DNA from 2 places in the Vogesella sp. XCS3 genome. Region 2 is predicted to be linked to the other one. Evidence: predicted binding sites of a transcription regulator. Region 2 holds the regulator's gene; the other holds the start of a gene.

Region 1 (11,927 bases), 510 kb from region 2:
GTGAAAGAGGGCGACGAGGTGATCGTGCCCAGCTACACCTTTACCGCCACCGCCGAGGTGGTGCGCTACCTGGGCGCGCACCCGGTGTGTGTGGACGTGGACGCTGCCACCTTCAACATCCGTCCGGACGCCATCCGCGCCGCCATCACCGACAAGACCCGCGCCATCATTCCGGTGCACTTTGCCGGCCTGGCCTGCGATATGGACGCCATCATCGCCATCGCGCGTGAGCACGGGCTGAAGGTGGTGGAAGACGCCGCCCACGCCATGCCCACCTACTACAAGGGCACGCTGGTGGGGGCGCTGGATTCCGACGTGACGGTGTTCAGCTTCTACGCCAACAAGACCATGACCACCGGCGAAGGCGGCATGGTGGTATCGCGCCACGCCGACATCATCGCCCGCTGCAAGGTAATGCGCCTGCACGGCATCAGCCGCGACGCTTTCGACCGCTATACCTCCAAGACCCCGGCCTGGTACTACGAAGTGGTGGCCCCGGGCTACAAGTACAATATGCCGGATACCGCCGCGGCGATGGGCATCCACCAGCTGAAGAAGATCGACGCTTTCCTGCAAAAGCGCGAGGCGATGGCCGCGCGCTACGACGCCGAGCTGGCCGGCTTGCCGCTGACCCTGCCCGCGCACCCGGCCGACGCCGGCAGCAACCACGCCTGGCACCTGTACCCGGTGCGCCTGCAGCCGCAGGCCGGCATCAGCCGCGATGATTTCATCGTGAAAATGGCCGAACTGGGCATTGGCTGCTCGGTGCATTTCATTCCGCTGCACCGCCAGCCGGTATGGCGCGACACCTACGGCCTGACGCGCGAGCAGTTCCCGGTGGCCGACGCGGCGTTTGAAGCCGAAGTGACGCTGCCGCTGTACACCCGCATGAGCGACGACGACCAGACCCGCGTCATCGCCGCCGTGCGTCAGCTGCTGGGGCAGTGATGCGCGATCCGCAACAAGACCGCCAAAGCGCCGCCAGCGGCCCGGGCGCCATGTCTCCAGACACGCTGCGGCCAACGTTGGCCGCACGCCCCGGCTCGGCGCTGGCCAAGCGCCTGTTCGACCTGGTGGCGGTGCTGGCCGGCCTGTGGCTGATCTGGCCGCTGCTGTTGGCCATCGCGCTGTGGGTAAAGCTGGATTCGCCCGGCCCGGTGTTCTTCCGCCAGGTGCGGGTAGGGCGCGGCGGCCAGCTGTTCCGCATCCACAAGTTCCGCACCATGAAGATCGGTGCCGAAGCCGCCGGCCAGCTGACGGTGGGTGCCGACCAGCGCGTCACGCGCGCCGGCCACCTGCTGCGCAAGACCAAGCTGGACGAGCTGCCGCAGCTGCTGGACGTGCTGTACGGCGACATGAGCCTGGTGGGCCCGCGCCCCGAGGTGCCCAAATACGTGGCGCACTACCCGGATAGCGTGAAGGACATCGTGCTGTCGGTACGCCCCGGCATTACCGACTGGGCGTCGATCCGCATGATCGACGAGAACGAAATACTGGGCAAAGCCGCCGACCCGGAACGCGCCTATATCGAGCAGGTACTGCCGGAAAAGCTGGGCTACTACGTGCGCTACGCACAAAGCCACACACTGGCCGGCGACGTGCAGATTATCGTTGCTACCTTGCTGAAGATTGTTACCCGCTGACAGGACAACAAGCATGAGCCGACCGGAACAGACTTACCGCGGCAGCTGCCACTGCGGCGCCGTGCAGTTCGAGATCACCACCGACTTTCCCGAACTGACCATGTGCGACTGCTCGCTGTGTCGCAAGAAAAACGCGCTGATGGTGAAGGTGCACGAGAGCCGTTTCACTTTGCTGGCCGGTGCCGAGCAGCTGGCCGAGTACCAGTTTCATACCCATACCGCCCGCCATTTCTTTTGCAAGGTGTGCGGCATTTACCCGTTCCACCGCAAGCGCGTGACGCCGGATAACTTCGGTATCAACGTGTTTTGCCTGGATGATTTCGACCCGGCCGGCATTCCGGTGCGCCAGGCCGTTGGCGCGGCCATGCCTTGAGCCGGCGCGCTGCTGAGACAAAAGGTTTACATGCTGGAAAAACTGCTTTCCTTCTCGCGCCACCACAAGATGGCGCTGCTGATGCTGCTGGATGCGCTGCTGCTGCCGCTGGCGATGTGGAGCGCAGTGCTGCTGCGCCTGGGCGGCAACTGGGACCCGAAGCTGGACCCGTATCTGTGGATTTTCGCCGTGCCGCCGCTGTGGGTGTTGCCCATCTTCATCAAGCTGGGCCTGTACCGTGCGGTGCTGAAGTTTCTGGACGACCGCATCGTCTACACCGTGTTTGTCGGCGTGTCGCTGTCGGTGCTGGTGCTGATGGCGGTGATCCTGATGGCGGGTATTGGCGCCTTTCCGCGCACCTCCATCATCATCTTCTGGGTGTTCGCCATGGCCTACATCGGCGGCAGCCGCTTCCTGCTGCGCGGGGTGGTGCGCCGTATCGACGCGCTGGACGCGCCGCGCCGGCCGGTGCTGATCTACGGTGCCGGCCGCGCCGGCCTGCAGCTGATGGCCGGCCTGCTGGAAGGGCGCGAGTACCGCCCGATGGCGTTTGTGGACGATAACCCGCAGCTGTGGCGCCGCACCTTCCGCGGCCTGGCGGTGCACGGCCCGCACGAGCTGCCGCAGCTGCTGCAGGACACCGAGGCCGAGCTGATCCTGCTGGCCATCCCGTCGGCCAGCCGTGGCCGCCACCGCGAGATACTGGAAAAACTGGAACCGCTGCACGTGCCGATCAAGCGCCTGCCGGGCATGGCAGACCTGGTATCCGGCGAGGTGCGCGTCACCGAGCTGCGAGAGGTGGGCATCGACGACCTGTTGGGCCGCGACCCGGTACCGCCGCAGCCCGAGCTGCTGGCGGCCAACATCGCCGGCAAGGTGGTGATGGTCACCGGCGCGGGCGGGTCGATTGGCTCCGAGCTGTGCCGCCAGATCGTGCGGCAGAAGCCGGCGCGCATCGTGCTGTTCGAGGCCAGCGAGTACGCGCTGTACGCCATCGACCAGGAGCTGGCCAAGCTGGCGCCGGCGGTGCCGCGGGTACCGTTCCTGGGCAGCGTTACCGACTACCCGCGCCTGCTGGCGGTACTGCAGGGCATGCGCGTGGACACCGTCTACCACGCTGCCGCCTACAAGCACGTGCCGATGGTGGAACACAACCCGGTGGCCGGTATCGTCAACAACGCCTTTGGCACCGACACCTGCGCCCGCGCCGCCGAAGACGCCGGCGTGGCCACTTTTGTGCTGATCTCTACCGACAAGGCCGTGCGGCCAACCAATGTGATGGGCGCCACCAAACGCCTGGCCGAGCTCGCGCTGCAGGCGCGCCACGCGGCCGGCAGCCGCACCCGCTTCGTGATGGTGCGTTTTGGCAATGTGCTGGGCAGTTCCGGCTCGGTGGTGCCGCTGTTCAAGCAGCAGATCGCCAGCGGCGGCCCAGTGACGCTGACGCACCCGGAGATTACCCGCTACTTCATGACCATTCCCGAGGCGGCGCAGTTGGTGATCCAGGCTGGCGCGATGGGGCAGGGCGGCGACGTGTTCGTGCTGGACATGGGCGAGCCGGTACGCATCATCGACCTGGCGCGGCGCATGATTCATCTGTCCGGCTTGCAGGTGCGCGACGAGCGCAACCCGCAAGGCGACGTGGAGATTCGCTGCACCGGCCTGCGCCCGGGTGAAAAGCTGTACGAAGAGCTGCTGATCGGCGACAACGTGCTGCCTACCGACCACCCGCGCATCCTGCGTGCGCAGGAATACCACCTGGCACCGGCCGAGCTGGCACAGCATATGGCGGCCTTGCGTGCGGCGTGCGATGCGCTGGACGCGGCACAGGCCTTTGCGCTGATGCAGGGCGTGGTGCACGAGTTCAAAGCGGCCGAGGCCACCGTGGACTGGCTGGTACAGGCGCGGCGCTAGTACGTACCGACAGCGCTTTGCTGCATCAACGCACAAGGCCCGCCGGCAATGCCGGCGGGCCTTGTGCTTGCCTAGTTGGCCGCATTGCCTGCGGCCAACCGTCTTACCCTGCTTTCTGGCTCACTTGCTGCAGGATGGTGCTGCTGGTGGCGTAGTCCTTGTTCAGGTAAATCTTGGCAAACGAGTGCCCCAGCAGGTCGCTGATCGGGTGGAAACCGATGCTGGCGTTGGCCGGCAGCACGTTTTTCACCACGCGCAGGCCGTTGATCACCTGGTCCCAGCTGGAGGTGACGTAGCTCGATTGCGGCAGCACGTATTGCGCCGGCGTGGCCACGCCCACCGTCACCACCTTGCCCAGCGCTTTTTCCGGGCCGCCTACCAGCAGGTTCTGCCCCACGTTGGCGTACAGATTACCCTGCGAGTGCGCTACCAGCACCACCTTGCGGCCCTCGCCCAGATAACGGCGGTACATGCCCACGTGTTGCGGCAGCTCGGTCATTTGTTGCTCGCCGGCAAAGCTGTTCACGTAGCTGTCTACCATCGCCTGGCTCATCCAGCCCGGCTGCGCGGCGCCGCCGTCCACGTAGCGCCAGAAGTCGCGCGCGCTTTGTGTTTCCTGGTTTTTCTGGCGGAACACCTGCTGCAGGTCGGCAAAGAAGCCGTTGGTGGCGTTGTAGGCGTTGCCATAAACGTAGCCCTTGTCCAGCTTGCGTGCCTGCAGGCTGCTTTTCAGCAGCTGCAGGCTGGCGACGGCGTCGTCAAACGTGTTCTGGATGCCGTTGACGTAGACCACGGCCGCCGGCGCGGCGTGGGCGCTGCCGGCGATGGCCAGCAGCAGGGTGGCGGCGAGTGTGCTAGTGCGTGTGTGCATGGGTGTCTCCCGAAGTGCGTTGCTTAGGGTTGTGTTACCGGTGCCGTACGGCAGGCTTCGGCGCCGGGGTCGGCAAAGTACTGGCCGGCGGCCAGCCCTTGAAAGCGGATATAGGCGTCGCTGTCGGCCGGGCGGCTCAGCATTTCGGCACGCGCGGCGATGATCTGGTCGTAGGCCCATTGCTGGTCCTGGCCGCTGCTTTCCAGCGTGGCCGGGTCCATGACGCAGGCAATGGCGCGGGCGATGCGTACACCGGCGCGGTGGGCACTAGCCTGGTCGTGCACCTCGTGTATGGCTTGCGCCCAGCCTGCGGCCAACTGCTGCATGGCTTGGTGTAGCAGCGGGTTGCTGCCGTAGCGCGCGGCCAGCCATGTCTGCATCTCGTCCGGCACGGCGTTGGCCGGGCGTGTTGCTGCTACCGGCATGGCCGGTATGGCGGGCAGGGGCAGGGCTGCCGCGGTGGCTGCCGCAGCTGCCGGGCTGGCCTGCGGCGCAGGGGCGGTATCGGGCGTAGCCGGCCATAACAGCCACGCCAGCAATACGCTGGCGCACAGGGTAATCAGGTAAGGCATGGGCGGTTCCGGGTGGGGGCTGGGGACACTATGCCGCGGTTTTATGTCGATAATTAAACGTTTGTTAGCCATTATCGAAATGTGCATTTGCAGCATGTCGACATATTGCAACAAAGGCGCAATACCGCGCCTGGCCTGGCTTTGCGTGGTGCTCAGCACGGGCGATGCATAGCGATTTTACGATTGGTATGCACAGCTATCTTGCAATACACAGTAGTGCGCTGCTAGGATAAAACCATCATCAGCGGCGCAGTGCCGGCTGGTTCCTTGTATTGCAAGGTAGTGAGGAGACGACGATGAGATCACCCATAACAGGCCATGCGCGGGCGGCTACGCCATACACCCAATCGCAGCAAGCCAGCCGCAGCCTGTGCGCTGGCGGCAAGCCGGCTGGGCGCCACGCAGCGCGCCGGGCTGGGGAAGGACGCGCTGCATGAAGACGCAATTACGCAAAGGCACGCTGGAGATGTGCGTGCTGGCGGTGCTGGCCCGGCACGATAGCTATGTGTACGAGATCGTCAGCACGCTGGCGCAAAGCATGGACATCAGCGAAGGCACCATCTACCCGCTGATGCGGCGGCTGCAGGGCGACGACTGGGTCAGCACCTATCTGGTGGAGTCGGCCAGCGGGCCGGCGCGCAAGTACTACCGGCTGACGCCGGCCGGTGGCGAGGCGCTGGCCGCCATGCGCCGGGAATGGGGCAGCTTCGTTGCCGAGATCAATGCCGTGCTGGGGCAGCCCCGGCCAGAAGGAGACACACCATGAACCGTGAACAGTATCTGCAAAGGTTGGCCGCCGCACTGGGCAAACTCGGCCCGGCCGAACGCGACGAGATCCTGGCCGACTACCGCGCCTATTTTGACGACGCCGCCGCCGATGGCCGCAGCGAGGCCGAGGTGTGCGCCGCGCTGGGCGAGCCGGAACGCCTGGCGCGCGAGCTCACCGCCGAGCGCAAGCTGGCCGACTGGGAGGCCGACAAAAGCCCGGCCAATATGAAGCAGGCGCTGGGTGCGCTGGCCGGCCTGGGCGTGCTGAACGTGCTGCTGGCTTTTCCCTACCTGTTCTTGCTGACCTGGCTGGCTAGCCTGTGGCTGGGGGCGGTCGGCATGCTGGTAGCCGGTTTGCTGATTACCGGCGGCTGGGCCAGCCATAGCGTGTTCGGCTGGCCGTCGCTGGACAATATCGTGGTGAACGACAGCGGCGTCGGCCCGTGGCTCATCGCTGCCGGCCCGCGCGATGGCCAGCCGCCACACATACGCATTGAAAGCGATCATGGTGAAACGGTGCGCATCGAACCGGACCCCGCCAGCGGCAAGCTGGTGATAGAAGCGCGCGACGGCGACGAGCACTTCCGCCTGGAGCGCGACGCCAGTGGCCAGTTGTCGCAGCTGCGTATCGGTGACGGTGTCGACAGCATCGAGCTGAGCGGCTTGCCCAAAGCGTCCTCTGGCAGCGTACTGGTACTGGGGCTGGTGCTGACCCTGCTGGGGCTGATCGGCAGCATACTGGGCTGGAAAGTGTTGCGCTGGGTGTGGCACGGCACCGGCCGCTGGCTACGCTGGCAGCAGCGCCTGGTAGCGGGCGAGGCGGCAGTACGGTAGGCTGCGGCCAACCTTTGACACCGGAGCAGGCATGGAAACCCGCTGGCTGGAAGACTTTCTGGTATTGGCCGAAACCGGCAGCTTCACCCGCTCGGCCGAGCTGCGCCATCTGACGCAGCCGGCGTTTTCCCGCCGCATCAAGGCGCTGGAAAACTGGTTGGGCGCCGACCTGATCGACCGCACCACCTGGCCGACGCGGCTCACGCCGGCCGGCGAGCTGCTGCAGGAAAAAGCGCGCCTGCTGGTAGGCGAGCTGTCCAGCACGCGCAGCCTGCTGCGCGGCTTGCAGCAGGCCGACGCGGCCACGCTCACGCTGGCGGTGCCGCATACGCTGTCGTTCGGCTTCGTGCCGCGCTGGCTGGCGGACGAGCAGGCCACGTTGGGCGAGGTAGCCTGGCGCCTGCTGGCGCATAACGTGCACGACGCGGTGATTGCGCTGACCGAGGGCAACGCCGACCTGTTGCTGTGCTACCACCACCCGCGCCACCCGGTAGAGCTGCCGGACAGCCGCTACCAGGGCTTGTGTCTGGGCAGCGAAACGCTGCAGCCGTTCAGCCGTGCCGAGCGCGGCCAACCCTTGTGGCAGCTGCCCGGCAGCGACGGCGCGCCGCTGCCGTTTCTGGCCTACGGCCCCAATGCCTACTTTCGCCGCATGGTGGAGCTGATCATCGAACGCGCGCCGCAGCCCTGCCTGCTGCAGCAGCGCTTCGAAACCGACATGGCCGAAGGCCTGAAGGCCATGGTGCTGGAAGGCCACGGCGTGGCGTTTTTGCCGCAGAGCGCGGTGCAGCGCGAGCTGGCCGCCGGGCAGCTGGCCGCCGCCGGCGGCGAGGCGTGGTCGCTGCAAATGGAAATCCGCGTATACCGCGATGCGCGGCGCGAGCTGCCGCAGCTGGATGCGCTGTGGCAAGGGTTGGCCGCACGCTACCCGGCGGTGTGAGCGTGGGGTGAGCGGGCTATCCGGGCGTTAGCCAGGCGGGTACCCCTGCGTATGTTCGCGTTCGCCAGCAGTTTGCCAGCCTGGTGAACCCGGCACGCTACACACAATCCACGTGGCGAATGTCTTTGCCTGTGTTCAACCGGTGTCTTTTTGGCTCAATATCCTGGCACGTTGGCCGCAAAAAGCCGCTATTTGCCAGATCATGCAAATCTTGCATGATCCTATCGCCATTCGGAATTGGCCGCCGCCATGGCGCTGCCGCTACAGTGCACGCACTCCACAAAAAGCAAAAGACAACACCTATGACCACCCGCCTGGAACACGATCTGCTGGGGGACCGCGAGGTCCCGGCACACGCCTACTGGGGCGTGCACACCCTGCGTGCTATCGAAAACTTCCCTATCACCGGCCAGACCATCGCCAGCTACGGCGACCTGATCCGTGCATTGGCGGTGATCAAACAGGCTGCCGCGCTGGCTAACCACCAGCTGGGCATTCTGGCCGATCACCACAAGGAAGCCATCGTGCTGGCCTGCGAGGAAATCCGCGCCGGCAAGCTGCACGACCAGTTTGTGGTAGACGTGATCCAGGGCGGTGCTGGCACCTCCACCAATATGAACGCCAACGAGGTGATCGCCAACCGCGCGCTGGAGCTGTTGGGCCACGCCAAGGGCGAGTACCAGCACCTGCACCCCAACGAACATGTGAACATGGGGCAGAGCACCAACGACGTGTACCCCACCGCGCTGCGCCTGGCCACCTTCTGGGGCGTACAGCGCCTGCTGGCGGCGATGGCGCGCCTGCGCGACGCCTTCGACGACAAGGCCGACGAATTTGCCGACGTGCTGAAGATGGGGCGTACCCAGCTGCAGGACGCGGTACCGATGACGCTGGGCCAGGAATTCCGCACCTACGCCGTGATGCTGGGTGAAGACGAACAACGCCTGTACGAAGCCAGCGCGCTGATGCTGGAAATCAACCTGGGTGCCACCGCCATCGGCACCGGCATTACCGCGCACCCGGACTACACCCCGCTGGTATGCCAGAAGCTGTCGGCGCTCACTGGCCTGGCGCTGGAAACCGCGCCCAACCTGATCGAAGCCACCCAGGACTGCGGCGCCTTCGTGCAGCTGTCTGGTGTGCTGAAGCGCGTGGCGGTGAAGCTATCCAAGAGCTGCAACGACTTGCGCCTGCTGTCGTCCGGCCCGCGTGCCGGCCTGGGCGAAATCAACTTGCCGGCGCGCCAGGCTGGCTCGTCCATCATGCCGGGCAAGGTGAACCCGGTGATTCCGGAAGTGGTGACCCAGGTGGCTTACGAGGTGATCGGCAACGACATGACCGTCACTATGGCGGCGGAAGCCGGCCAACTGCAGCTGAACGCCTTCGAGCCGGTGATTGCCTACAGCCTGTTCCGCAGCGTGAGCCACCTGGCCGCCGCCTGCGACACGCTGCGCGACAACTGCGTGGTAGGCATTACCGCCAACCGCGACTACCTGCTGGACACCGTGCACCGCTCGGTAGGCCTGGTCACCGCGCTGAACCCCTATATCGGCTACGCCGCCGCCACCGAGGTGGCCACCGAAGCCCACCAGAGCGGCGGCAGCGTGTACGACATCGTGCTGCGCCGTGGCCTGCTGACCCGCGAGCAGCTGGACACCGTGCTGCAGCCGGCAGCCCTGACCAGCCCGTGCTGGCTCACGCTGTAAAGATTCCCTCTCTCTTGAATGTGATGTGAAGTTTGGCCGCCCTACCGCAAGGTATGGCGGCATTTTTTTTGCCTGCACATCGCCCGATCTGGGCGGGTACGATTGCGCAATTTGTCATGCGAACTTGCATGTTTATTGCGCTGCATGCGCAGTAGCTGCCACAAGCTTGCCTGCGCTGGCGCAGCCTGCCGCTTTGGCTGGCCTGCCTGTGTCGTGGTGCGGGATTTGCCTGATTACAGCGCGGCCGCTTTCTGCTTTAATGCCAGCCCTGCGCGGCAGGCTTGACCCTGCAGCCGGATAAAAACAAGCGCTACGGTGCTGATGTACTGCCCGGCAATGACCGGAGCGGACACTACAAAGGATTAATTTCACAAAGCAATACAGGGAAATACCGTGAAACTTAATCGATTGACCAAGATGATCCTGGCCGCCATGGTGCTGGGTATCATTGCCGGCTACGGCTGGCGTGAAGTGGCTGGTAGCGAAGAGGCGATCAAATCGTTTGCCGACCAGCTATCCATTCTGACCGACATCTTCCTGCGCCTGATCAAGATGATCATTGCGCCGCTGGTGTTCTCCACCCTGGTGGTGGGTATTGCCCGCATGGGTGATTCGGCTACCGTTGGCCGCATCGGTGCCAAAGCCATGGGCTGGTTTGTGACTGCCTCGCTGGTATCGCTGGTGCTGGGCCTGATCATGGTGAACCTGCTGAAGCCGGGCGTGGGCCTGAGCCTGCCGCTGCCGGAGGTGACCGCCAGCTCGGGTATCGAGAAAGGCGCGCTGACGCTGAAAGACTTCATCAGCCACCTGATTCCGAAGAGCGTGTTTGACGCATTGGCCAAGAACGAGATCCTGGCCATCGTGGTGTTCTCGCTGTTCTTCGGTACCGCAGCCTCGGCTATCGGCGACAAGGCCAAAGGCCTGATCGACGCTATCGACGCCGTGGCGCACATCATGCTGAAAGTCACCGGCTACGTGATGAACTTTGCCCCCTTTGCCGTGTTTGCCGCGATTGCCGGCATGGTGGCCAAGGAAGGCCTGGGCATTCTGTCTACCTACGGCAGCTTCATGGCGCAGTTCTACCTGTCGCTGGGCCTGCTGTGGCTGGCACTGCTGGGCATGGGGTCGCTGTTCCTGAAGCGCCGCGTACTGGAGCTGCTGCGCGCCATTCGCGAGCCGGCACTGCTGGCGTTTTCTACCGCCAGCTCGGAAGCCGCCTACCCGAAAACCCTGGACCGCCTGAAGCGTTTTGGTTGTAGCGACCGCATCGCCAGCTTTGTGCTGCCGATGGGCTACTCGTTCAACCTGGACGGCTCGATGATGTACTGCACCTTTGCCACCATCTTCATCGCCCAGGCCTATGGTATCGACCTGAGCCTGTCGCAGGAAATCACCATGCTGCTGATCCTGATGGTGACCTCCAAAGGCATGGCCGGTGTGCCGCGTGCTTCGCTGGTGGTGATTGCCGCCACGCTGGCGCAGTTCAATATTCCGGAAGCCGGCCTGCTGCTGCTGCTGGGTGTGGACCACTTCCTGGATATGGGCCGCTCCGCGACTAACGTACTGGGCAACGCCATTGCCGCCTGCGTGGTCGCCAAGAGCGAAAAAGAGCTGGGCGCTGCCCAGCCGGTGCTGGACGAAGACGACGACATCGACCCGCAGCCGCGCCGCGAGCCCGAGCTGGAACCGGCATTTGCCAAACGGGGCTAATGCCCTGACACTGTCGGCTGGACAACGATGGACGCATCATGAAAAGCGATGAACGCTATCTGACCCAGCCGCAGCTGGCAGAACTGGCCAGCCAGGTACAACAGTATCTGGAGGGTGAGCACGAGGTAGAGCTGGGTGGTTTTGACGCCCAGGCGCTGGTGTTGCTGGTGGCCGACCGTATTGGCCCGGCCATCTATAACAAGGCGCTGGCCGATGCACGCAGTGCGCTGGATACGCGCATGGAGTCGCTACAGTCTGCCTTGTGGGAGCTGGAGCGCAGCTAGCGCGCTGGTACTGCCTGTGCTTGGTATAAAAGGTTGGCCGCATGCCATACGGTGTGCGGCCAACCTTTTTTCATGTGGGCATGCCAAGAAAAAAGCCTGCCAGGTGGCAGGCTTTGGCGGCGCAAGCCTGGGGCTTACCAGGCGCTATGCCATACGTCCAGCAGGCCGCTGACTTCTACGCCGGATACTTCGCTGCGGCCTTTCAGCCAGGCAGCCAGTGCAGCCTGCACTTCGGCGGTTACTTTCACGCCGTTTACCGGGAACACGATGCCATCCAGCTGGCCATCGCTAAAGTGGCCACCAAAGCTCACG
Region 2 (11,927 bases):
GGTGGACCGCGCCATCGCCATCGTCGAGCGCGCGCTGGAAAAATACGGTGCGCCGATTTATGTGCGCCACGAAGTCGTGCATAACCGTTTCGTTGTGGACAACCTGCGTGCCAAAGGGGCGATCTTCATCGAAGAGCTGAAAGACGTGCCGGCCGGCAGCACGCTGATCTACTCGGCCCATGGTGTGCCGCTGTCGGTACGCGAGGAGGCCGAAGCGCTGGGCCTGACCGTGTACGACGCCACTTGCCCGCTGGTGACCAAGGTGCATGTCGAGGTAAAACGCATGCACCAGGCCGAGATGGAGATCATCATGATCGGCCATAAAGGCCACCCCGAGGTGGAAGGCACCATGGGGCAGGTGCATAGCCGCATGTATCTGGTGGAGTCGGTAGACGATGTGGCCACGCTGCAGGTAGCCAACCCCGCAGCGCTGTCCTACGTGAGCCAGACCACGCTGTCGGTGGACGAAACGCGCGATATCATCGCCGCGCTGAAGGCTCGCTTCCCGGCTATCCACAGCCCGAAGAAAGACGACATCTGCTACGCCACGCAAAACCGCCAGGATGCGGTAAAAGTACTGGCTGACGAGTGCGATATCGTGGTGGTGGTGGGCTCGCCCAATAGCTCCAACTCCAACCGCCTGCGCGAAGTGGCGGCGTTGAAAGGCGTGGATGCCTATATGGTAGACAACGCCAGCCTGCTGCAAGCCGCGTGGTTTGACGGCAAGCAGCGCGTAGGGGTAACTGCCGGTGCCAGCGCCCCGGAGGTGCTGGTTCAGGCGGTCATCGAGCAGATCAAGGCCTTTGGTGCCGACACGGTGAGCGAGCTGGATGGCGTGGAAGAGCACATTACCTTCGCGCTGCCGCCGGGCCTGCGCGACGCCAAGCCCGCAGCCTGATATAGCGCTAGCAGGATGAAAAAGCGGCCAACCCGTTAAAGGTTGGCCGCTTTTCTTATGCTGCCGTGGCGCAGGCCAGGGTTCAAGCGCGTGCCGTGCGCAGGCCAGGGATAGGTAGCTTTTGCAGTAGCAGCCCGCCCAGAATCAAGCCCAGGCCGGTGAGGGTGCTGGGCAGGATGGGCTCGCCCAGCAGCGTGCTGATCAGCATCAGCGACAGGATGGGCGACAGGAAGATCAGGTTGGCAATGCGCGCGGTACTGCTGGTGAGCTTCATGGCCGAGAGCCACAGCACAAAGGTAAAGCCCATTTCCAGCGCGCCAACATAGGCGGCGCCCGCGATGCCTTGCCACGCTACCGGGGTCAGCTCGCCAGTGGCGGCGCACCATAGCAGGGTTAGCGGTAGCGATAACAGGAAGTTCAGCGTGAGGCCCATTACCGGCTCGCGCTCGTCTTTGGCGTTGAACAGCCAGTAGCCCGCCCATAGCAGGGTGGACAGCAAGGCAAAGCCGACGCCGGCCAGGTTGCTGAAATTCAGCGCCAGCGGCGCGCCGCGCGTGGCGATGGTCAGCACGCCGCTATAGCACACCAATGCTGCCAGGCTGTCCTGCAGCTTGAGTTTTTGCCCCAGCACCGGTACGGCCAGCAGGGTCATGGTCAGCGCCCAGGTGTAGTTGATGGCCTGGGCTTCTTGCGCCGGTAGCAGGTCGTAAGCCTGGAACAGGATCAGGTAGTAGGCGAACGGGTTCACCGCGCCCAGTATGGCGCTGCGGCGCCAGTGCTGGCGCAGGGCGGCGGGAAGGGTGGCTAGCCGGCCCTGCCAGCCCAGTATGGCCAGCAGCGACAGCAGCGAGAACACGCTGGCGTACAGCACCAGCTGCGCCGGGCTGAGGTGCGCCAGGCTGAGCTTGAAGGCGCTGGCCACGGTGGACCAGGCCAGTACGGCGGATAAACCAAAAACGTAAGCTTTGTGTTGCGAAGTCAAAATGCGGGGGCTCCTGCCTGTTTCAGGCGCTGGTTCAGTTCGTGGCTCATTAGTTGCAAGGTGGTGCTGGCACTCAGGCCGATGGGGCCACCTTGCGCGGCTTCGTACTGTTCGCCCGCGCAGGCGTGCAGGTCGGCCGCCAGATGGGCAGCATCAAGTAGGGACATGCCTTGTGCCAGCAGGGCGCAAATGGCGCCACCCAGCAAGTCGCCCTGGCCGGCTACGGCTAGTGCCGGGCTGCCGTGTACCAGCAGGCGGTAAGGTTGGCCGCTACTGGCCAGCAGCGTGCCGCTGCCTTTGAGCAGAACGTTGCAGGCAAACTGCCGCGCAAGCTGCTGGGCGGCGGCGATGCGGTCGGCCTGGATCTGCTCGGTGCTGCAGTCCAGCAGGCGCGCGGCTTCGCTGGGGTGCGGCGTGAGCAGCGTAGGGTAGCTGCGCTGGCGCAGGCGTGCCTGTAGCTGGCTGTCGGCAGCCAGCAGGTTCAGCGCATCGGCGTCCAGTACCAGGGTGTTGTCGTGCAGCAGCAGCGCGTCCAGTGCCTGGTGCGCTTGGTCGCTTAGCCCCAGGCCGGGGCCGATCAGCATCACGTTGGCCGCAGGCACATTCATGCCGTCTTGCCAGGGGCGCAGCATCAGCTCGGGGGTGGCCGGGTCCAGTAGCAGTGCGTCTTGCGTATGCACAAATACTTTGCCTGCCCCCAGGGCCAAAGCAGCACGGCCAGCCAGAATGGCGGCGCCACTCATGCCGCGGGCACCGCCAATCACACTGACGCTGCCGTAGCTGCCTTTGTGGCTGCTGTGGCGGCGCTTTAGCGCTAGCGCCGAGGGCACGGCAATGCTGCCGCTGGCTTCCGGGTAGTGGGCAGGCGGGCAATCCAGCAGGGCAATACTGGTGTGGCCGCAGTAGTCGCGCCCTTGGCCGGTATACAGGCCAGGCTTGGGGCAAAGCAGGCTCAGGGTATGGCTGGCGCGTAGCGCGATGCCACGAGGCTGGCCTGTCCAGGCGTCCAGGCCACTGGGGATGTCGATCGCCAGCTTGGGGCAGGGCAGGCTGTTTAGTCGGCGAATCAGATGCAACCACGCGCCGCCGAGTGGCCGGCTCAGCCCGACGCCAAACAGGCCGTCCAGCAGCCAGGCGGGTGTGGTATCGCCCAGGGTTGGCCGCACATTGCCGCCCAACGTTTGCCAGCGTTGCAAGGCGGCTGCGACGGCAGCGTTTACCCGCGGCTCGGGTAGCAGGACTTCTACTGCGTAGCCGGCTTGTTTCAGCAAGCAGGCCGCCAGGATGGCGTCGCCACCGTTATTGCCGGGGCCTGCCGCCACCAGAATGGCCGCAGCGGGCTGGATATGCGCCTGGCACCATTGGGCAATGGCTTGGGCGGCGCGTTGCATTAACTGCAGGCCTGAGGCCTCTGCGTTTTGCTCCAGCTGCCGTAGTGCCTGCAAGGACAGCAGGCTGTGTGCTGGTGTGATCATGCGCGGTCTTCTCCCCAGCGTGGCAGCAGGGTATGCGCGACGCCGACTTGGTCCATGATGCGTGCCACGACAAAGTCCACCATGTCCTGCACGCTTTGCGGGTGGGTATAAAAGCCGGGGCTGGGCGGCAGGATGCACACGCCCAGCCGTGCCAGCTTCAGCATGTTTTCCAGATGAATGGCCGAGAGTGGCGCCTCGCGCGGTACCAGTACCAGCTTGCGCTGTTCCTTGATGCTGACATCGGCGGCACGCTCGATCAGGTTGTCGCTGCTACCGGCTGCGATGGCAGCCAGCGTACCCATCGAGCAGGGGCAGACCACCATGGCATCTGCCGGGTTGGAGCCCGATGCGGGTGGCGCAAACCATTCTTCACGCCCGTAGACGCGCAGCAGGCCTTCGGCTGGCTGGTATTGTGCTTCCAGCCAACTCTGAAAGGCGGCCGGGCGTGACGGCAGGGTCAGGTTCATTTCCTGCTGTGCCACTACCTGGGCTGCCTGGGAATACAGTACCCATACGCGCACGCCGGCTGCGAGCAGGCACTCTATCAGGCGCAGGCCATAGGGCAGCCCGGAGGCGCCGGTCAGGGCGACGGTAATGGTTTGGCTTGGCATGGGGTGAGTTGCTCCAGCAGTTTCAGGGCCAGCAAGCCGGTGGCCATACTGGCCAGCAGGCTGCTAAGCATTAAAGGGGGTAGCAGCTGCCAGACCGCATCGTTGGGGATGAGCCATAGCCGCGCTAGCAGTAATTGTCCTGCAAGATGGGCCATGCCGGCCAGCATACTGTGGCTCAGCACACTGAAATAGCGTGCCGGCAGATGGCTGGCCAGTCCCAGCATCAGCACGCTGCTTGCGCCGCCCGCCAAGCTTAGCCAAAAACCGGGGGTAAACAGGCTGCCCAGCATCAGTCCGGCGGCCACGATGCGCAGCAGGCTCACCCATACGGCGGCACGCCAGCCTAGCTGGTACAGGGCAATCAGGGTAACGATATTGGCCAGGCCGGGTTTGATGCCGGGCAAGGGCGAGGGGATCGCCACCTCCAGTAGCGACAGAGCCAGGCCGACTGCGGCCAACCTGGCCAGCTGCAGGTCGTAGGCGCTGGGCTGTAGCGCGGTGTCAGTATGCCAGCGAGTCATGGCCGCTATCGCCTTCCAGGGTAATGGCCGTGCGGTTGGGCAGGCAGAGTGCGGTACTGCCCGGGCCGCTTAGCCAGCCTTGCTGTACGCAATACTGGCGTGGGCTGGGGTCGGCAGCGATGCGCGCCCGCCCCTGGCGTATTTCGACAATGGTTGGCCCCAGCGGGCCTTGCAAGGTAAACCGGCTATCGAGCCGCAGCGGCCAACGTTGTACCAACTGGCCATTCTGGTACAGCAGCACGTGGCTGGCGCGGCCGCTGTGGTACCACAGAAAATAAAAGCTGCCGAAGCAGCTTAGGGCCAGTATGGCCGCAACCAGCACGTCACCTGCCTTGAACAGGGCCAGATGCACGGCTAGTGGTCGCCGCTGCGGCCACCTAGCTGGCGGTGACGGATCAGCACCTGCTCGTCAGCAAAGCTGGCAGCCAGCCGTTCGGTAAGATAAACCGAGCGGTGCTGGCCACCGGTACAGCCGATGGCGATAGTGACGTAGCTGCGGTTGTCCTGTTTGAAGCGTGGCAGCCAGGTGGCCAGGAAAGTGCGGATATCGTCTTCCATGGCTTGTACTTCCGGCTCGCCGGCAAAGAAGTCGCAGATGGCTTGGTCGCGGCCGGTAAGCGGCCGCAGAGCCTCTTCGTAGTAGGGGTTAGGCAGGCAGCGCACGTCGAACACGAAGTCGGCATCCAGCGGGATGCCGTGCTTGAAGCCGAAAGATTCGAACACCACCGTCATGCGGCTGCCGTCGGCGCCGGCCAGCAGCTTCACATAGCCCCGTAGTGCATTGGCTGACAAGTGGCTGGTGTCGATACGGTGGCCAAGCTCGCCGACATGTTCGAGCATCTCGCGCTCCAGGCGGATGCATTCTTCTACGGTCAGGTGGCCATTGGACAGCGGGTGGCGGCGCCGTGTCTCGGAAAAGCGCTTGACCAAGATATCGGTACTGGCTTCCAGGTAGAGCAGGCGGACGTCGATATCCAGTGCCCGCAGCGCCTTGATGGCATTAGGCAGGGCGGCCAGGGTTGGTGCCGATCGCGTGTCTACGCTGATGGCTATCTGGCTGTGGCCGTGTTCGTGGTACAGCGCAATGGCGTCGGCCAGCATGGTGGGCGGCAAGTTGTCCACACAGTAGTAGCCACTGTCTTCCAGTACGCGCAGTGCAACAGATTTGCCGGAGCCGGATAGGCCACTAATCAGAATCAGCTGCATGTTCCTGGTCCCGTAGCAGATTGGTATGGCGGTCGATGAACTCGCGCGTGCTGTCTATGCCGCGCAACTGCAAAATGTAATTGCGTACGGCGGCTTCTACCAGTACGGCTAGGTTACGGCCGGCTGCGACGGGCAGCACAACCTTGCGTACCGTCACGCCCAGAATGTCCTGGGTCTCGGACTGGATGTTCAAGCGGTCCAGCGCTTGCATGGCCTGGTCGTTGGCTTTCATCAGGTGGATGATCAGCTTGAGTACTTTCTTGGGCCGCACGGCGGTTTCGCCAAAGATGGTACGAATGTTCAGGATGCCCAGGCCGCGCACTTCCAGAAAGTCGCGCAGCAGCGGTGGGCAGCGGCCTTCCAGCGTTTCCGGGCCAATGCGGTAAAGCTCTACCGCATCATCGGCTACCAGGCCGTGGCCGCGCGAGATCAGCTCCAGTGCCAGCTCGCTCTTACCCATGGCCGAGTCGCCCATGATCAGCACGCCGATTTCCAGCACATCCAGAAACACGCCATGCATCACCGTGGATACCGCCAGCGCGCGTGCCAGATAAATGCGCAGCACGTCCATCAGGTAAGGGCTTTCCAGCGGCGTGCTCATCAGTGGCACATTGTGCGTCTGGCAGTAGTCGTGCAGCAGTTTGGGTACGGCTTGGCCGTTGGCGACAATCACCACAGCCATGGTCTTGTGGAACAGCTGGTCCAGCGCGGTGCGGGCTGCTGCTTGTTCCAGCTTGTTCAGGTACTCCACCTCGGCCAGACCCAGCACTTGCACCCGGTTGGGGTGGATAAAGTTCAGGTGGCCGACCAGAGCCTGGGTTGGCCGCTGTTCTTCGTTAGAGATCAGGTTGTCAGAGCCGGCGCGGCTGGCGACCCAGCTCAGGCTCAGCTTGTGCTGATTGTCCTGGTACAGGCGGCGCACACTGATATTAGGCATGGGTGGCGTTTCCGGTGAGCAACTCGTGCAGGGTTAGCGCGTCGCAGCTGGCCATTTTTTCGCGCAGGCTACGGCTGGAAAACAGCTGCGCCAGCTCGGACAGCACCTGCAGGTGCAGGTCGGTAGCCTGCTCGGGTACTAGCAGGACAAACAGCAGGTTGACCGGCTTGCCGTCTGGCGAGTCGAACGGAATAGGGCTGGCCAGGCGTATAAACACGCCGGTGGCCTCTTTCAGGCCTTTTACCCGGCCATGCGGGATGGCTACACCCTGGCCCAGCCCGGTAGAGCCCAGCTTTTCGCGGGCAAACAGACTGTCGAAGATGTCGCTACGGGCGATGCCATGGCTGTTTTCAACCATCAGGCCTACCTGTTCGAAAAGGCGTTTCTTGCTGGATACATCTACATCCGCCAGCACGTTCTGCTGCGGAAGAATCTTGCCAATCAAGCTCATGATTTACATTTGCCGGAAAAAACCGTCGGCCATTCTACGCCGAGTCGGCTGTTTGCAATAGGGCAGGGTAAGACCCGCCTGGGTCGGATAAGTGCCGCTGCGTATCACGCTCATATTGTCTGGCGCCCGGGTTCTGCCTGCCCCGGCACATCCAGGCTGCTCACGCAGATGATGCGGTATGGTTGGCGAATCTGGCGGCCCGGACCGAGCATGCGCATTTTGCCCTGTTTACCCTCTGGTGAAGCATGGAAATCGGCAAGACAGGCAAAAAAATGACCATATTGCGACATGAAAACAAAAACGGGAGCCATCTGGCTCCCGTTCTATTCATCGTGCTGGTTTACAAGGTGGCATCGACCTGCTGGGCATTAACCCGGTGCTCGCCTTGTTTTTCTTTGAACTTCAGTACCTGACGGTCCAGTTTATCCATCAGTGTGTCGATGGCGGCGTACATATCGGCTTCTTCCGATTCGACATGAATGTCTTTGCCTGCCAGATGAACATTGACCTCCGCTTTTTGTACCAGTTTATCAACCGACAGCGTCACGCTAACGCCAATGACATTATCTACGTGGCGGGTGATGCGTTCGAGTTTGCTCTCGATGTACTCACGAATCGATGGGGTAACTTCGAGGTGTAGACCGGTAATTTTGAGGTTCATACCCTGACTCCTTCTGTTAACAGTGCGGTCGGGCTGGCCGCACCGGTGTTTTGGCACTTCTATAAGGCCTTGCGAAGGCTAACTGGCGGAATCTGCATAGCTTCACGATACTTGGCAACCGTACGTCTGGCAACCTGAATACCTTGTGCCGTGAGCTTGTCGGCGATGGCGCTGTCGGAGAGCGGTTTCTTGCCGTCCTCGCTGTCGATAATCTGGCGTATCAGCGCCTTGATGGCGGTGGCAGAGCATTCGCCGCCACTATCCGTTTCCAGTGCATTACCAAAAAAGTATTTCAGCTCGAACAGCCCGCGGCTGCACAGCAGATACTTCTGGGTGGTTACCCTGGAAATGGTGGATTCATGCAAACCCAGCTCATCTGCAATGTCTCGCAGGATCAACGGGCGCATGGCCACTTCACCGAGTTCAAAGAACGCTTGCTGCCTCTCAACTATAGATTCCGACACTTTCAGGATGGTGTCAAACCGTTGCTGAATGTTTTTTACCAGCCATCTGGCCTCTTGTAACTGGCCCGAAAGATTATGGCTACTGTCGCGCTGCTGCAGCATGTTTGCATACAGCTGATTTACTTGAAGTTTTGGCAGCGAGCCCCGATTCAGCTGGGCTACCCAGCGGCCACCACGGCGCACTACATGGATATCCGGCGCGACATAATGTGTCTCGCCCTGGTCAAAACCACTGGTTGGCCGTGGTCTCAGCGTGGCAATAAGACTATGCGCAGCGCGTAATTCGGCCTCGCCCACGCCCAGGATTTTCTTCAGCCTGGTGTAGTCTCGGCTACCCAGCAACGCCAAGTGCTCGCCGGCCAGCAGACGCGCCAGCGGGAGTGACGGCGTGTGCGGTGGCAGGTTGCCCAGCTGCAGTGCCAGAAATTCCCCCAGGTCACGGCTGCCTATGCCCATGGGTTCAAATTGCATCATGAGCTTGCGCAGGGTTTCCAGTTCTTCTGCTTCGACATCCAGCTCCAGCGGTAGTTCAGCGGCAACGTCTTCCAGCGGAGTTTGCAGATAGCCGTCGTCGTCCAGCTCGTCAATCAGCAATGCCAGCAGCGCGCTATCCCGTTGCCCCAGCTGGGTTTCGCGCATCTGTGCCGTGAGGTGCTCGCGCAGGGTGGGGCGGCATGGGGCGTTGAGGATAGGGTCGAATTCGTCGTCCCCATCGCGGCTGCCACCGCTGCTGCCGCTGCCCCAGTCGGTGAGCTCCATACTGTCTTGTTGGCGATCTTCTGCGGTGTCGTTGCTGCTTTCCTGGGGCGCGGGGGCATCGCCTTCTGCTGGCGGGCTGTCGCTACCGTCGCTGCGCTCCAGCAGCGGGTTTTCCAGCAGATAGCGCTCCAGTTCGCTGGACAGGTCTAGCGTGGACATTTGCAGTAGCTTGATGGACTGCTGCAGTTGCGGTGTCAGGGTGAGTTGCTGGCTGACTTTGAGCTGGAGGGTTTGTTTCATTTCGCTTACAGGTGGAAATGCTCGCCCAGGTACACCTGGCGAACCTGTTCGTTGTTAACCAGTTCGTCCGGCAGGCCTGATGCCAGCACGCGGCCTTCAGAAATAATATAGGCGCGGTCGCAGATGCGCAGGGTTTCACGCACATTGTGGTCGGTAATCAGTACGCCGATGCCGCGCTCTTTCAGGAAAGAAATGATTTTCTGGATATCAATCACCGCGATGGGGTCAACACCGGCAAATGGCTCGTCCAGCAGGATGAAACGCGGCTTGGTGGCCAGCACACGGGCAATTTCCACGCGGCGGCGTTCACCGCCCGACAGCGCCATGGCATTGGTTTCGCGCAGGTGGCCGATGTTGAGGTCGTCCAGTAGCAGCTGCAGTTCGTTATCCAGCGCTTCACCCGACAAGCCGGCTACTTCGAGCACTGCCTGGATGTTCTCTTCTACCGTCATCTTGCGGAAGATAGAGGCCTCTTGCGGCAAGTAGCCTAGGCCCAGGCGTGCCCGTTTATGGATGGGCAAGTGCGTGATGGTTTCACCGTCCAGCAGGATTTGGCCAGCTTCGGCCGCGATCAGGCCTACCACCATGTAGAAACTGGTGGTTTTACCCGCGCCGTTGGGGCCTAGCAAACCGATGACTTCACCGCTGGCGATGTCCATCGAGACATCCCGCACCACAGTGCGCTTCTTGAAGGTTTTTTTCAGGTGCTGGATGCTCAGCCGGCTTTGGCTCATGGTTTTTCCTGCGGCTGAAGGATGATGGTGACACGGCCGCTGCCATTGCTGGCACTCTGGCCTTTGACCTGGTAGATCTCGGTGACGGTGTTGTAGCTGATCTGTTCGCCGTTCACGATATCCTTGCCACGCTTGACCTGGGCTTTACCGGTAAGAATGACGGTGTTGTTGGCCGAGTCGTAGTCCACGCGGCTGGCGTTGCCGTCCACGAATTCGTTCTTGCCGTCCAGTTTCTGGCGGAAGTACACCGGGCTGCCGGTTGCCAGCAGTTTCTGGCGGCCACTGGCATCTTGTGTGGCGACGGTTTTTTGCGCGCGCAGGTTCAGCGTACCCTGGGTAATGATGACATTGCCCTCAAATACATTGATACCTTGCTTTTGATCGAGTGATGCGCTGTCGGCATTGACTTCGATAGGTTTGCTGCTGTCGGCTTTTTCGGCAAATACCGGGTTGCATACGGTGCCGAGTGCCAGCAACAGCATCAGGCTATGGCGCATAGGAAATCCTTACTTGAGATAGCAGTTTCAGCTGCCCGGCCGGGTGATTGTAGTAAAAGCCAACAGCATTGATGCGCGACTGGCCATCGTCGATCGTCACGGGCGCCCGGTTGCTGAGAATGCCGCTTTGGCTATTGACCAGCAGTGACGGCGTTTGCAAATGAACAGCGGCCTGTTGGCCGTACGGCTGGCGCAGCACGTTCACATGGCCATCAAACTGCCCCAGGCCGGTACTGCGGGCGTATCGCCCCTGGTCAGAGCGCAGGGTGTAGTCCAGTAGCCCCTGGCGGAACTGTTTCAGGTCGGGTTGCTGCATGTACACCAGCTCGGTTTGCGGTAGCTTCCACATTTTGCTGGCGTTCAGGCGTTGCACAGGTACGCCTTGCTCGTCAAAGCGGGTGATCTTGAGCTGCTCAATGGTGTACTCGGGCTGCGACGGGTCGAGTTGGTGTTGTTCGGGCGAGCGCCATTGCGTGAGCACATTCAGCCAGAACGACAGCAGGCCCAGAGCCAGCATCAGCCCAAGGGGAAACAGTTTGGCGGCACGGTTCATTCGAGGTAGCTGGCCATGACGCGGTCAAAGTTGCCCTGGGCTTGCATGATGAGCTCGCACAGCTCGCGCACGGCGCCACGGCCACCACGGTTGCCTGTGACAAAGTGGGCGTGCTGGCGGACAAAACTGGGCGCATCCGGTACGGCAACGGCCAACCCGACGCGGCTCATTACCGGCAGGTCGATCACGTCGTCGCCGATATAGGCGCAGTCTTCAGCGGCGATACCGGTTTTGGCCAGCAGGTCGGCAAAGGCGGTGCGTTTGTCGTGCACGCCTTCGTAGTAGTGGTCTATGCCCAGGCCGCGTACGCGGTGTGCCACGCTGGGGGCGGCACGGCCGGTGATGATGGCCAGCTGTACGCCGGTGGCTTGCAGCATTTTCAGGCCGTGGCCATCCAGCGTATTGAAAGCTTTGAATTCTTCGCCACTGGCAGTAATGAAAATGCGGCCGTCGGTGAGCACGCCGTCTACGTCCAGGATCAGCAGGCGGGTGCGTTTGGCCAGGTCAGTCATTTTTTGCATGGTAATCCTTACACCACGCCTGCCTTGAGCAGGTCGTGCATATTCAGTGCGCCAATCAGCGCGCCGCTGCTGTCTACCACCAGCAGGCCGTTGATCTTGCGCAGCTCCATTTCCTTGGCTGCTTCGGCCGCCAGCAGGTTGGCCGCAATGGTGCGGGGCTGCTTGCCCATGACGTCGTCGATGGTGAGGCCGGCCAGGTCCAGCGAATGATCCAGCGTACGCCGCAAGTCGCCATCGGTAAAGATGCCCGCCAGGCGGCCGTCTTTGTCCAGTACCGCCGTCATGCCCAGGCCTTTGCGGGTCATTTCCAGCAGGGCGTCTTTCAACGACGCGCCACTGTGTACCACCGGCAGGGCATCGCCACTGTGCATCACGTCGCTGATGTGTACCAGCAGGCGGCGGCCCAGGCTGCCACCG

The links. Region 2 encodes sigma-54, which starts transcription at its own class of promoters, with help from an activator protein. Its sites were predicted from a motif close to CTGGCACGCTTCATGCTT; they were not measured.
Region 1: LCH97_RS14510 (dicarboxylate/amino acid:cation symporter) is a predicted target of sigma-54. The motif match lies at 9,861-9,878, and genes of this name have one in related genera.

The regions. Positions count from the first base shown of each region.
Region 1 covers NZ_CP085530.1:3,041,647-3,053,573, forward strand. Annotated here, with positions in the region: gene LCH97_RS14460 (DegT/DnrJ/EryC1/StrS aminotransferase family protein) at 1-948, shown strand, start outside; gene LCH97_RS14465 (sugar transferase) at 948-1,643, shown strand; gene LCH97_RS14470 (GFA family protein) at 1,657-2,016, shown strand; gene LCH97_RS14475 (nucleoside-diphosphate sugar epimerase/dehydratase) at 2,047-3,930, shown strand; gene LCH97_RS14480 (hypothetical protein) at 4,034-4,801, opposite strand; gene LCH97_RS14485 (hypothetical protein) at 4,825-5,373, opposite strand; gene LCH97_RS14490 (PadR family transcriptional regulator) at 5,807-6,139, shown strand; gene LCH97_RS14495 (DUF1700 domain-containing protein) at 6,136-6,975, shown strand; gene LCH97_RS14500 (LysR family transcriptional regulator) at 7,007-7,915, shown strand; gene aspA (aspartate ammonia-lyase) at 8,218-9,621, shown strand; gene LCH97_RS14510 (dicarboxylate/amino acid:cation symporter) at 10,015-11,331, shown strand; gene LCH97_RS14515 (DUF2164 domain-containing protein) at 11,370-11,615, shown strand; gene LCH97_RS14520 (50S ribosome-binding protein YggL) at 11,750-11,927, opposite strand, start outside.
Region 2 covers NZ_CP085530.1:3,549,398-3,561,324, forward strand. Annotated here, with positions in the region: gene ispH (4-hydroxy-3-methylbut-2-enyl diphosphate reductase) at 1-898, shown strand, start outside; gene LCH97_RS16965 (DMT family transporter) at 981-1,880, opposite strand; gene LCH97_RS16970 (NAD(P)H-hydrate dehydratase) at 1,877-3,355, opposite strand; gene LCH97_RS16975 (flavin prenyltransferase UbiX) at 3,352-3,966, opposite strand; gene LCH97_RS16980 (Gx transporter family protein) at 3,936-4,487, opposite strand; gene LCH97_RS16985 (NusG domain II-containing protein) at 4,468-4,839, opposite strand; gene rapZ (RNase adapter RapZ) at 4,842-5,693, opposite strand; gene hprK (HPr(Ser) kinase/phosphatase) at 5,674-6,630, opposite strand; gene ptsN (PTS IIA-like nitrogen regulatory protein PtsN) at 6,623-7,081, opposite strand; gene LCH97_RS17005 (hypothetical protein) at 7,192-7,392, opposite strand; gene hpf (ribosome hibernation-promoting factor, HPF/YfiA family) at 7,422-7,742, opposite strand; gene LCH97_RS17015 (RNA polymerase factor sigma-54) at 7,802-9,205, opposite strand; gene lptB (LPS export ABC transporter ATP-binding protein) at 9,211-9,939, opposite strand; gene lptA (lipopolysaccharide transport periplasmic protein LptA) at 9,936-10,436, opposite strand; gene lptC (LPS export ABC transporter periplasmic protein LptC) at 10,426-10,989, opposite strand; gene kdsC (3-deoxy-manno-octulosonate-8-phosphatase KdsC) at 10,986-11,510, opposite strand; gene LCH97_RS17040 (SIS domain-containing protein) at 11,519-11,927, opposite strand, start outside.